DNA from 3 places in the Vibrio taketomensis genome. Region 2 is predicted to be linked to each of the others. Evidence: riboswitches for the same ligand, from Rfam matches in the RefSeq annotation. Region 2 holds a riboswitch; each other region holds the start of a gene.
The links. A riboswitch is a leader RNA that binds a small molecule or an ion and turns the genes downstream of it on or off. The one in region 2 is predicted to bind cyclic di-GMP.
Positions count from the first base shown of each region.

Region 1: another riboswitch for cyclic di-GMP. It lies ahead of Vt282_RS15105 (hypothetical protein); the one in region 2 lies ahead of Vt282_RS04600 (TfoX/Sxy family DNA transformation protein).
Region 3: another riboswitch for cyclic di-GMP. It lies ahead of gbpA (N-acetylglucosamine-binding protein GbpA); the one in region 2 lies ahead of Vt282_RS04600 (TfoX/Sxy family DNA transformation protein).

Region 1 covers NZ_AP019650.1:305,732-310,340, forward strand. Annotated here, with positions in the region: gene Vt282_RS20775 (HD-GYP domain-containing protein) at 1-1, shown strand, start outside; gene Vt282_RS15105 (hypothetical protein) at 131-1,135, opposite strand; cyclic di-GMP riboswitch class I at 1,166-1,244, opposite strand; gene Vt282_RS21270 (type II secretion system protein) at 1,538-2,050, opposite strand; gene Vt282_RS15115 (hypothetical protein) at 2,358-3,248, shown strand; gene Vt282_RS20785 (helix-turn-helix domain-containing protein) at 3,331-3,504, shown strand; gene Vt282_RS15120 (LysR substrate-binding domain-containing protein) at 3,501-4,220, shown strand; gene katG (catalase/peroxidase HPI) at 4,498-4,609, shown strand, end outside.
Region 2 covers NZ_AP019649.1:988,485-993,093, reverse strand. Annotated here, with positions in the region: gene elyC (envelope biogenesis factor ElyC) at 1-192, shown strand, start outside; gene torR (two-component system response regulator TorR) at 266-976, opposite strand; gene torD (molecular chaperone TorD) at 1,216-1,869, shown strand; gene purR (HTH-type transcriptional repressor PurR) at 2,075-3,079, shown strand; cyclic di-GMP riboswitch class I at 3,228-3,325, shown strand; gene Vt282_RS04600 (TfoX/Sxy family DNA transformation protein) at 3,438-4,031, shown strand; gene Vt282_RS04595 (TVP38/TMEM64 family protein) at 4,161-4,609, shown strand, end outside.
Region 3 covers NZ_AP019649.1:585,892-590,500, reverse strand. Annotated here, with positions in the region: gene nfo (deoxyribonuclease IV) at 42-920, opposite strand; gene grcA (autonomous glycyl radical cofactor GrcA) at 1,256-1,633, shown strand; cyclic di-GMP riboswitch class I at 1,875-1,962, shown strand; gene gbpA (N-acetylglucosamine-binding protein GbpA) at 2,070-3,530, shown strand; gene Vt282_RS02760 (LysR family transcriptional regulator) at 3,648-4,517, shown strand; gene Vt282_RS02755 (TSUP family transporter) at 4,444-4,609, opposite strand, start outside.

The DNA.
Region 1 (4,609 bases), on a different replicon from region 2:
GCTTTTTTGATTAGTCATAAGCGATAAAAAACGCCTTCTAACGAGGCGTTTTTTGTATATCTTGAGTGCTTCTGGTGAATTCTAATCAAGCATCATTCTGGTATAACGTATACGTGTACCAGAATGTGGATTATTTCACTGTGATGCTCATCGCGAGACCTGGCGAGTAGTTTTTGTCACCAGAATAGTAGGTTTTGCTACCTTCTTTGGCTTTGGCAATCGCTGAACCGTAAACCCAGTAGGTTTTCTCGTCATACGTGTCTTGTACGATACCATAAGGTTTATCGCCTAATCCTTGGAATGTTTCGCCAATACGGTCGTATTGGAACCAATCCATAATTTCGCCGCTGTCGTCGGTCGCTTTAATATTAGGCATTTTCTTACCTTGTCCTAATACTTGCGCGCTACTTACCGACATATGTGCCTGTTCTTGGTTTTTACACTCTTTATTACATGACGGCTTACTGTCTGCGCTTAGCGTCCAGTAAACAGGGATACGCTCGCCTTTGGCGTAAAAGTAGTCCGCATGATTGAAAGGAATGTCTTGTTTCGCTTCAACAAAACCGACAATAACATTATCGAGAATATCGGTGACTACAACCTTAAAGAAGTCGTGTGCGCGTGAGCTTTTCACGAAACTAGGGACGTTCAGATACGGCTGTTTTGCAGGTACGTATTTACCGTCAATGTTTACGTGCAGCATTGGAACGCCATTCTTGTGGAACAAGGTCGCATGTCCAACCGTGCCACCTGCAACATATTCGTTGGCAAGGCTCAAATTGAGATCAAATGATTCTGCAAATTCTCGTCCTCCCGTTGCTTTTACGTCAACAGGCATCTCTTGAAAGTCAGCGATATTGTCGTAGCTTGACATCATTGCCAATACGTCATCAAAGCTCTCGCCTGAATTTGCAACATACTGAACGGTTTTCGAGTACTTTTTCGTTTTCTCTTTGCCTTTGTCGTTCGTGTATGTGTATTTATCTTTGAGATGTAGAATAACCGAAATGTCACCATCAGCGTTGGTGTCCATATGGCGGATTGAGCCATTGCTCTCTGTGGTATAAATATTTGCAAAGCTAGAGGTTGCACAGAGAGTAGCCATAATGCCAAGAGCAAGCGTGGATTTTTTCATGATCTAAGTTTCCGTTCAGTTTTCACTAAACTCAGTAATGCAGCCCAGAATCTTAAATTCTGCTGTCACTTTGCGTCCCTGCCTCACGACAAGTTTGCCCTTAGAGTTATTTCCGCGAATATGGTATCCGTTTGTGTGACACTGGTTCCACAATTACAGCATCTACAATCGGTGATGGAGTTCACAAGTTTGTGATATTCCTTCAAAAAACAAAACGATAACGCTCACCTCTCAGTGCTTAACTGTGAGGTGGGTCATAGTGTTTGGGCGCTTTGGGGAAGCGTAGGTGTGAATTGATAAGTGTTGCGAATTGATGAGTATCGACTGAGGGCTTAAGGCGATATTGTGCAGGAAGACAATCTACTCTATGGGTGAAAATTTTTATTTTTTAGCCAGAAGGTGTTAACAACCGCTCGTTGAGAATTGGAATTTCTTTTGGTCATAATAAATACGGCAGCCGCCATTCTTAATATCGTTGTTCCCAAGCATATCGAAACCAATATAAGCTTGATGTTTTTGATCACCCACCACCGCGACTAATTCGTCACTCACATCGACCAGTTTTAACAGTTGATGATTGTCGATGTTTGTCTCATTAATCATCATGATGTCGATACCATCTTTACCATAAAGCGTACTTTGGTCGTAGTCGCCACTGTCGCTATCGATGATCCCGTTACCATTAACGTCTACCCAAAATTGTTCACCTTGGGGTATTAATGCACCTGGAATCTGTGCCTTTGCGTAGAGTCTTTGATGAGCTTCTTCAAAAGTAGCGTGCAAGGTTTCGATTACGTTGATGCGAGCTTCACGCTGCATGTTTTGAAATCTAGGTAACGCGACTACAGCCAAAACACCCAAAATAGCAATGACAACCACGAGCTCAATCAGCGTGAATCCCTTCATTTTTTTCATAAATAGGTCAACTTCAACATGTCAATTTAACGAACTAGCACTCAGCCAGTGTTATGGATAACGAAATGAGGGCACGGATTCTATTAGAAAGACAAATGTAAATTCAATCAGGGAGAGTTTGAAAGCGCAAAAATATTGCGAGATAAGTGATGGTGATATCGTTTTGTAGGCCTTATGGACTCAAGGAGGCGGCGTGTGATTAAGTTGAATTACATCATTTTGAATCGCGGATTGATGTGTGACTCGTTAGGTTAATCTGCACTCCTGTATATACTTTAATCAGTTCTATTGCATAGGAAGTGGACTGATGTCTGAAGAGCAAATCTATGAGCGATATCTTCCAGGGTATTCTAAGTCTATGAGTTTTTCTGAAATTCAGAGCCTCATGGAGCAAGTCAGTGTTGATATTCAATATAAAATCAATACCGAGTTGCAGCAAATTCATGGACAGGGGGATGATAGGTTGAGCTTTGAGAACCTATTTCGATCGCAGAACGATCCCTATCAATGGCCGAATTTGCTCGCTTTGGATGTGGCTTATTGGAGCAGGCAACCATGGCATGTGGCAAACACGCAACCAAGCTCTGAACAATCAAGCTTTGAAATAGGTACGACCAAGGACAGCGAGCATGCTCATGATGTACCGAGCGACTATTTAAACCTCTATTGTGGTGAAAGAGTTAGGTTGTTCTACCGAGATCGGTTTGTTTATGGCCGACTTTTTAGCGCTTTGCACTACGTATTGATTCATGCCAAATTGTTCGCCGACCACTGGGGCCAACAACGTTATCCTTATCAGTTGCCAATGGAAACCTTTATCAAGACATCACGTGAACATGGCGACACCTCTTCATTTATGCAAAAACTGATCAACCGTAAAGCTTATCAATCGCTTAGAGAGTATTTTAATCAGCACTACATTTCGTGGGTATCAGAGCATTATCTGGATTGGATGATTGAACTCAATACAAGCCTAAATCATCAAACGGCAGCCACTTACATTATCGAATACCAAAATGCGGATGGTTTGCCATGGGTAGATTTTATTTGTAAAAACGAAGCGACGCTACGCAATATACGTCCCTCTCATTTTGTTGAAGATATTGACCACATGCGATCATCGGAAACGTATCTTGAACATGAAGTGCAAAAAATGGCCGCGCAAATCGTAGACCATTGTCGAACGCAAGGTTGGTGAGCCTCAGTCATGACAGTAAAAATCGAACGTAGACGCTGAGAGCCTCTAATATTGATAGTATGACTTGGTTAGAGCGAGACTTATGTTATCAATAAAGCAATTATCTTATGCGTTGGCAGTGGCGAAAACATTGCACTTTCGAAAAGCGGCAGAGCTTTGTCATGTGCGTCAATCGACGTTAAGTGCGGGCATTAGTGAGCTCGAGAAACAGTTGGGCATTAAGATTTTTGAACGGGATAATAAAAAGTACTGGTGACGCCGATTGGTCAAGAGGTATTGGACAAAGCCCAAAATATCATGGCACAACTGGATGATATGACGCATTTGGATGACAGCTTTGGCCGACCTTTTTGTTTCCCCCTCTCCGTTGGCATGATACCCACAATTGCTCCTTATCTTCTGCCTAAGTTGCTACCCCTACTCAAACGGCATTACCCAAACGCCAAGATTGATATTGTTGAAGAACAATCGCATGTGTTGGTCGAGATGGTTCGCCAAGCTGAAATTGATACTGCTGTGCTGGCCATTCCATATCCATGTGAAGGACTACTTACGCTTGAATTCTGGCAAGAGGACTTTTATTGGGTGGCGCTAAAAGAAGATGAACGCGCGAGGCAGGAAGAGGTGTCATCACAACAATTGCAAGATACGCATCTCATGTTGCTCAAAGATGGCCATTGTCTTAAAGATCATGTTTTGGATGCGTGTCGGCTATCGGAACAAAGTGATAGCCAGGAATATCGCGCAACCAGTTTAAATACATTAATTCAGATGGTCATGAGTGGTTTGGGAACCACTTTCATTCCGCATATGGCGCTTGAGCAACTCGTTAGCCATTACAGTGAATTAACTGCCATTCACTTAAATGAACCGGGGCCACACCGACGTATTGCTCTTGTTTTCCGCCCCAATTATGCCGATGTAGAAACGTTGGAACAGTTAGCGACTATCAGTAAGCAAGCGCTTACATAAATAGGGTACGATGAGTCGTAAACGCAGGTTATCGATAGCTGGAACGTTGCCTTTCGTGAGCAATCGAAATTTCCGAACGTAGTAATCACATTTATCATTTTTACAAATGAGCATATCTCTCCAATACTTCTGTTAGTCATTGATAAGTACATCAAGGCAGCATCATTCGCTGAAGGAGATAGAACATGGTGCCGATTGATATTGGTAGAAATGCACAAGCTCGAGTGAACACCGCTGTATCGACTAGCACGTGTACTGGAAATAATGGGAGAAAACTATGACTCAACAGAAGGCAAACGCTACAGGAAAATGCCCAGTCATGCACGGTTCGTTGACGACGAATGACCGGTTTGAAAAAGACTGGTGGCCAAAGTCGCTCAACTTGGACA
Region 2 (4,609 bases):
CCAGCGCCGACCAACTACTTAGCGCAAAACGAGATTCATCAATTCTGGAGTAAATACACTCCGAAAGCGATTTACCTAGAGCAAACCGAGCAATACTGGCATGAAACACTAGGCCGTATTTGGCAATCGCTACGTAATTGGGTTTCTGACTACGAAGAGAAAAGCATTGAAGCCTCTGAAAGCCGAGTATAACGCTACGCTGATAGCGAATTAGACATAAAAAAACCGAAGCATTAGCTTCGGTTTTTTTATTGATGCTTAGCGACTAATCACCAGCGAACATGTAGCCTTCGCCATGAACCGTCACAAAAATCTGTGGATTCTTCGGATCAAATTCCATCTTCGCGCGCATACGACGAATCAGTACATCAATCGTACGGTCATTCGGCGCATCGACACGGTGGCTGATCATATTCAAAATACGCTCGCGACTTAGCACTTGGTTCGGGTATGAAGAAAGTGCGACTAACAATTCGTATTCTGCTTTTGTCAATTTTACCGGTTCACCATTGCGGCTCAATGCACGGCGTTGGATATCAAACATCCACTCACCGAAACGCACAATGTTGGTATCATTTTTTTGCTCAACCATGCTGTCCGCGTTACGCGCGGCAGAAATACGCCACAGCAAGTTTTTAACGCGAACCAACAATTCACGAAGCTCGAATGGTTTGGTTACATAATCGTCTGCGCCCATTTCTAGGCCTACGATCTTATCAATGCTATCCGTGCGTCCTGTTACCAGGATAATTCCAATGTCCGATTGACTACGAAGTTCACGCGTCAACATCAAACCATCTTCACCAGGAAGATTGATGTCTAGCATTACTAGGTCAATCGAATTACTTTGTAGCGTGTCGCGCATCTGCTCGCCACTCTCCGCTTCGCTAACGGTGTAACCTTCATTTTGAAAGTAACCAACTAGCTTACTGCGAGTCACTGCGTCGTCTTCTACAACTAAAACGTGATAGCTCATCTAAACCACTTTATTTACATTGGGAATCAATTTCCGTTGTATTCTATTCATATGTCGTAACATTTCTAGTATTTATTACATTAAAATCAAGAAAGATGATTTTTATTGATTCAAGACAACCCTAGCTCATCGGTTAACAATTTGCCATTTTAAGACTCATTTAGTCACAATAGGCATTATCGTTATTCATTTTTCTTCGCTAAAATATAAATAGAACACAAACTTGGAGCATTATTTAGATGCAAGAACTCAAAGCGTTTAACGAAAAGCGTGCAGAAATTTACTGGTGGTTTTCTAGTTTATTTGCCAAAGAGCTGACCGAAGCTGAATTGGATCAATACCAAAGCGCTGAAATTCGTGGCTTTTTATCTGGCCTAGGCGAAAACCCAACCCTTAAACCATCTGTTGATCGCCTAGTCGACGCGCTTAACCGCCAAATTGACCGTGAAGATGGCCAACTTGAACTCGCCGCTGACTTCTGCGATCTGTTCCTGAAATCAGATAAAGAGTCTGCTTTGCCATATGCTTCGATGTATGTCGGCACAACAGGTCTTCTACATGATGAGCCAGCCAAAGAAATGGAAGCGCTGCTTGCAGAACATGGCGTGGCAATCAATCAAAGTTTGAATGAGCCTGCGGATCATATCGCTATTGAACTCGACCTGCTGGGCAATATGATTATTCGCACTAACGAGCTTGAGCAAGAAGGCCATTTTGAAGATGCGCTGATTGAACAAGAGGCGTTTATTCGCCGTTATATTCTAAATTGGGTACCTAAGTTCGCCGCGAAAAGCCAAGCACTTGACTCATTTGGTTTCTATTCAGCCGTCACTTCATTGCTTGTTGCGTTCCTTGAACTCGACTGTAACTATTTGGCCGGCGAAGCGGAATAGCATACACGCCCCAAGCTGCGATGATGGTTTTTCATTTGCTACCAGCGTCAATGCGGTCTAAAATCGTCATCGCAAACGATAAATTAATATAACTTAAGTACAAACCGCTGCTCTCAAGCGGTTTTTGTATTTCTAATACTTACTGCCAATTTATTCCCAATAATGTGAATAGCGGATGTGGCAGCGATAGATAGGATCATACCTTATGGCCACTATAAAAGATGTTGCGCGCTTAGCTGGCGTATCGACAACAACTGTATCGCACGTGATTAATAAAACGCGCTTTGTTGCTGAAGCAACACAAGAACGTGTAATGGAAGCGGTTACAGAGCTAAACTACGCACCAAGCGCAGTCGCTCGCAGTCTAAAATGTAATAGCACACGCACTATCGGTATGCTAGTAACGCAATCAACTAACCTGTTCTTTTCTGAAGTCATTGATGGTGTTGAGAGCTACTGCTACCGCCAAGGTTACACGCTAATTCTTTGTAATACGGGTGGTATCTACGAGAAGCAACGTGACTACATTCGCATGCTAGCGGAAAAACGTGTCGACGGTATTTTGGTAATGTGTTCAGACCTAACCGAAGAACTGAGCGAAATGCTAGACCGCCATAAAGACATTCCTAAAGTGGTTATGGACTGGGGCCCAGAGAGCTCTCAAGTCGATAAGATCATCGACAACTCAGAAGAAGGTGGCTACCTAGCGACCAAATACCTCATTGAGCATGGTCACAAAGATATCGCATGTTTAAGTGGTCACTTCGAAAAAGCCGTTTGCCAAGAGCGTATTCAAGGCTTTAAACGTGCGATGACAGAAGCAGACCTTACGGTTAATGAAGATTGGATTCTTGAAGGTAACTTTGAGTGTGACACTGCCGTGCTTGCCGCTGACCAAATCGTTGCAATGGACAAGCGTCCTACGGCAATTTTCTGTTTTAACGATACCATGGCACTTGGTCTAATGAGTCGCCTACAGCAAAAAGGCATTCGTATTCCAGAAGATATGTCGGTGATCGGTTACGACAACATCGAGTTGGCAGAGTACTTCTCTCCACCGCTAACAACGGTTCACCAACCAAAACGTCGTGTAGGTAAAAACGCGTTTGAAATCCTACTTGAGCGCATCAAAAATAAAGAACACGATAAGCGAGTTTTTGAAATGCATCCAGAAATCGTTGAGCGCTCTACGGTTAAGAAAATTAACTAACTCGATGATTAATAAAACAATAGCTGATGGTCTCACCATCAGCTATGTTACATTTCAGACTTTATTCTTGCATTAAGATCACAATTCTTCCATAGTATGCTGATACTTCTTACAAGAAGTATTTTAATCTTTAGCAAAGCAAATTAAGTCACGCACAGGGCAAACCATTCTGAAAAGATGGGACGCAAAGCCACCGGCCTAAATATTCATGATTCAACATGACTGTATGGTAGCGGGGTTGCCGATGGTAGAAATGCACACGTTAACTGATTAACCTCCAGATACCTGCATTACCTGCTATTCTCTCGGACCTGATTTGGTGGCGTATTAACATACACATACACCGAGAAAGTACTGAATGGATAAACCAATACTGAAAGACTCAATGAGGCTATTTGAGCCACTAGGTCGCATTAAATCTCGCTCTATGTTTGGTGGGTTTGGGATTTTCGCAGACGAAACCATGTTTGCCCTAGTCGTACACAATAAGCTTCATATCCGTGCTGACAGCACTTTAAGAAAACAATTTAAGCAACTGGGTTTTGAACCTTATATTTATCACAAACGCGGTTTCCCTGTTGTCACCAAGTACTTCGCACTCAGTGAAGAATGGTATAACGACAGTGAAAAAGCCCTTGAGATAGCTCGAGCTGCGCATGCCAGAGCGCAAGTAGAAAAGTCTTCTCAAGCTGAAACAAAACCAACCCGTATTAAAGATTTACCTAATTTACGTCTAGCGACTGAACGTATGCTTAAAAAAGCAGGCATTGAAGACGTTCAGCAGCTACATCAAACTGGCTCTCTAGAGGCGTTTAAAGCGATTCGTAACTCTCATACTAGTGAGGTTAGCCTCGAGCTTCTTTGGTCGCTTGAGGGCGCGATACAGGGCACCCATTGGTCTGTTGTCCCCCTAGCCCGCCGAGAGGAATTGCTCGCACGCTTACAGCACTAACTTAATCTAGCCAGCGATCTCGCTGGCTTTTTTTTGAAAGTTTTTCGCGACTTATAAGTTCTTATATTTCATCAACGCAGCAAATTTAGATACTAAGCTTAATACAGGCTAGGTATAAGGAGAGCAAAGATGAACAAGAAACTGATTTTTGGCCTGTTGCTAATAGGATTAATCGCCTTTCTAATCACCCAATTTGGTGATCAACTCACGCTAGAAAATGCCAAAGCGCAACAAGCTGCTCTTGCTGCTTATATCGAGCAAAATTTCGTTTTAGCAGCCATCACATACTTTGCAATATATGTTGCTATCACTGCGTTTTCGATTCCGGGAGCCGCGGTTGTTACGTTGTTAGGTGCTGCGCTATTTGGCTTCTGGACTAGCTTACTTTTGGTATCTTTTGCGAGTACCATTGGTGCGACACTGGCTTTTCTCAGCAGTCGTTTTCTTCTACGAGACTGGGTACAAGGGAAGTTTGGCGATAAGCTTAACGCCATTAACCAAGGTGTAGCCAAAGACGGAGCGTTTTATCTATTCTCACTGCGCTTAATTCCCGTTTTTCCATTTTTCCTGATCAACCT
Region 3 (4,609 bases), 400 kb from region 2:
TGAAAGAAAGATGCCAGTTTGGTCAAGTATTTAACTAAAACTTATTCGGTCACTAAACTTTGTTGATGAAACGTACGTAGTTGCTTAATTTCATTCGCCCAAAGTTCAGGTTCAATTGTCTCTAAAATTAGAGGGATACCATCAAAGCGAGCATCTTTAGCGATATATTCAAAACAGCTCCAACCAATTTCACCTTTACCTAATGCATGGTGTCTATCGACCTTACTGCCCAACTTCGACTTTGAATCATTAATGTGCATTGCACGTAGATAGTGCATACCTACCACACGGTCAAACTCAGCAAAAGTGACTTCACACGCCTCGAGTGACGACAAATCGTACCCCGCAGCAAAGGTATGACAGGTATCTAAACACACCCCAACTCGAGACTTATCGTCAACTTGTTCGATAATCTCAGCCAAATGCTCAAAGCGCCAACCAAGGTTTGAACCTTGCCCTGCCGTGTTCTCGATGACCGCAATCACATCTGGCACAGCTTGGTGCGCAAGATTGATCGATTCAGCAATCGTTGCTAAACACTCTTGTTCTGAGATTTTGTTGAGGTGGCTGCCTGGGTGAAAGTTTAACAGCGTTAAACCTAACTGCTGGCAACGCTCCATCTCATCGATAAAAGCCGCGCGAGACTTTTCTAGTTTGTCAGCCTCCGGCGCACCCAAATTAATCAAATAGGAGTCATGGGGCAAAATATGCTCAGCGGAAAAGCCCAACATTTTGCAATTTGCTTTAAATGCGCTGATGGTTTTTGCTTCCAGTGGCTTTGCTACCCATTGGCGTTGATTTTTAGTAAACAATGCAAAAGCATTAGCACCGATCTCACGTGCACGCAGCGGTGCTTGATCAACACCACCAGCGGCAGAAACATGAGCACCGATATATTTATTTTGTGATACAGATCTCATTGTCATTTAACCACTTTACTCTTTCAGTTTCGCTACCTAATAACAGTTAGTTAGCGTAAATTGTGACCTTTCAAATTGTCATTTTGTAGTAAATTTACAACAAAATGACTCATTTAACTAAATTTTAAATATTAAAATATTTTGTAATTACTCGTTTTAAACACTTTATTGATTTAACTCAATAAAATTCCCACAAGAAATTCAATGTTTTTGGTTGTAATTTGACTTAAATCAATATTATTATAATGGATATTCGCTATATAATACGTAGCTCGACAAAAAATTTGAAAATTAACACCAATAAGAACCACATTTATGTGGACTAGGAGAACGTAATGATTCAAGGTATTCAAATTACTAAAGCCGCTAACGACGACCTACTAAACTCAATCTGGCTACTAGATAGCGAGAAGAATGAAGCACGTTGTGTTGCTGCAGCATCTGGCTACGAAGCTGACCAAGTTATCGCTATCAGCGACCTAGGTGAGTACGAAAGCCGTGAAGTAGCAATCGAAGCTGCGCCAAAAATCGAAGGTGGTCAACACCTAAACGTAAACGTACTACGTCGTGAAACTCTAGAAGACGCAGTTGCTCACCCAGAGAACTACCCACAGCTAACTATCCGTGTATCTGGCTACGCTGTGCGTTTCAACTCTCTAACTCCAGAGCAACAACGCGACGTTATCGCTCGTACTTTTACTGAGTCTCTATAATTTTTTCGCCGAACGGCAAAAATTAAGACCCAAGTTTTTGAAAAGCAGGTGCAAGCCTGCTTTTCTTTTTGGCATCTATATAAAAATTCTTCGTGCCAAAAAATAGGCTTAACTAAGCCAAACCAGTGAACAACTGCAGAGAATATCAACACCAAGCATATCGAGTGGGATTTTAATTCCACAACTCAGTTAAGTTTGTAGTTGTGATACTCACCTCTGCGTTACATTCCAAATCGCTCAATTCATACTTCGGCAAACCATTCGAAAGAGTGGGACGCAAAGCTTCCGGTCTAAAGATGATAACAATCAAAGATAGCGGGGCCGCCACTTGATAGCCATTATTAAGTGTCTTAGGTAACATCAACCTTGCGTTGGTAGAACCCTATTTGCATGCGCCAAAGTGTGACTATTTTAAGTCAACCAAAAGGAACATGTGATGAAATCACTGCCAAATAAAACTCTGCTTGCGCTTGCTCTAACAGCGCTGAGCGGTAATGTAGCTGCTCACGGCTACGTCTCTGAATTTAACGATGGTATTGCAGGTAGTCGCGCTGCACTTTGTAAGTACCCAACGCCTGATACCAACGAAAAAAACCGCGATTGTGGCGCGATTCAATATGAACCACAAAGTGTTGAAGGCCCTGAAGGTTTTCCTCAAGCTGGCCCTGTTGATGGTAAAATTGCCAGTGCGCAATCAGCGCTTGCGACTGCACTTGATGAGCAAACTGCCGATCGTTGGGTGAAACGTCCTATCACATCAGGCATGCAAAATTTTGAGTGGACCTTTACCGCTAACCACGTCACTCGTGATTGGAAATACTACATCACTAAACCAAATTGGAATGCAAACCAAGTTCTATCACGCGATTCATTTGATCTAAACCCATTCTGCGTGATCGAAGGCAACATGGTGCAGCCACCAAAACAAGTCACGCATGAATGTAACGTTCCAGAGCGCGAAGGCTACCATGTAATCCTAGCGGTTTGGGATGTCGGTGATACTGCAGCCGCATTCTACAACGTCATCGACGTTAAATTTGATGGTCAAGGCCCAGTGCTCCCTGAGTGGAACCAAGCTGGTCAAATCAATCCAACCATGGATCTCAACATTGGTGATAAAGTCTTCACCCGCGTATTTGATAATGCCGGTGAAAACATCGCTTACCGCACTGAGCTAACCATCACAGAGCAAAGCCTCACCCAAGCAAACAATTGGTCACATGCGTTAGCCGCTAAGATCAACCAAGAGCAATCTGCAATTAAAGCTGGCCAATACAGCGCAGATAAATTTACGCCAGTCTACGGCGCTAACCCAGTTTACCTACAAACTGGAAGCGGTCTGCAACGCGTTGAAATTGGTTACGATATCGAAACTACCCTACCAGAATACTCGTTAACCGTTGAAGGTCTTGAGTCTGAGTACATCATCGACGGACAAGCAACCGAACTAAACCTAGCCCTAACAGCAGAAGGTGATATTGAAACTGAACTTACCGTTTACAATCACGGCCGTGAAGCGCTGGCAAGTTGGACGGGTAAGCTTACTGATGGTCAAGACCTACCGCTGACGTTGACGCTATCTAAATCAGAGCAAGGCCACCATGTGCTAGTTAGTCGCATTAAAGATCAAGCTGGCAATCTAATTGATCAAATTAACTACGACTTCCACCTTATTGAAGCGCAAACTCCGCCACCAGCGGGCGACTATGATTTTGTCTTCCCAGAGAGTGTGAAAAGCTACACCGCAGGTACTAAAGTCTTGGCGAGCGATGGTCAAATCTACCAATGTAAGCCATTCCCATACTCAGGTTACTGCTCACAGTGGACAGAAAACGCAACACATTACACGCCAGCGACGGGTTCTCACTGGACAATGGCATGGGATAAAGTGAACTGATTTATCACTTAAATTTTGTTTGATTATAACGGCACTCACAGTAGTGCCGTTTTTTTGTGCATACAGACTCAAGTTCGGTTACATTGACGCAATGATTCCATTTAGTCATTAATCACTATGCTACTTGAAGGCATCGAAACACTGATTACCCTAAGTAAAGCCAAAACCATGAGCCGAGCTGGCAGTTTGCTCTACATTAGCCAATCGGCTGTGAGTAAACGCATCTCAAATTTAGAAAACAAATTGGGTAAAAAACTGATCGTGCCTGATGGCAGAAATGTTCAGCTCACCAATGAAGCGCTCAATCTGATCGCCAATATTGAACCGACATTTAATGAGCTTCGTGGGCTGATACACGAGCAACAAAGCATGGTTGAGAGCAGTATGATCAAACTCGACTGCTCAGAGACACTGGTGGCAGGTTATTTAGCGCCAATATTGAGTGACTATATTCAGCGAGACCCGTTTATTAATCTGACCACTAACCATACTCCAAGAATTGTCGAGCATGTTCAGTCAGGCAAAGCCCATATTGGCGTCTGCGCGGGCTATTTACCTAGCCAACATCAATTACTGGTATTCCCACTGTTTGATGAGCCATTTTATATCGTATTTAAGCATCATTTATCTGCACTGCCAGAAACGATCATCACCAATGATCTCAGCAACCCCGCCAATACCTATCAGTATGCGATACTCAACCAACTGGCGATGACGCCTGTGATGCAAATGGACTCGTATGCAGCCGCAGCGCAATTAGCGCTATCAGGTATAGCACCAGCCTTAGTACCGCTGTCTGTAATCAAAACTTTGCAGATAACAGCTCAGCACTGCCATCACTTCGCCGAGCTGCAATCACTATCACGGCCAATCAATATCTGTTTGCGCCCATCGTCTTATCGCAATGAGCGAATCAAAACATTGATAGCAACCATTGCTGATGCTGTTCCCAAAGCAGCTTCGCTGCCATCAACATCGACATGGTGATGACTAGCGGGCGAATCCAGCGTTGACCTTTCGTCACCACCACTCGAGCACCAAGTTGTGCTCCGGTAAAGCCGCCAATCGCCATCACTAAG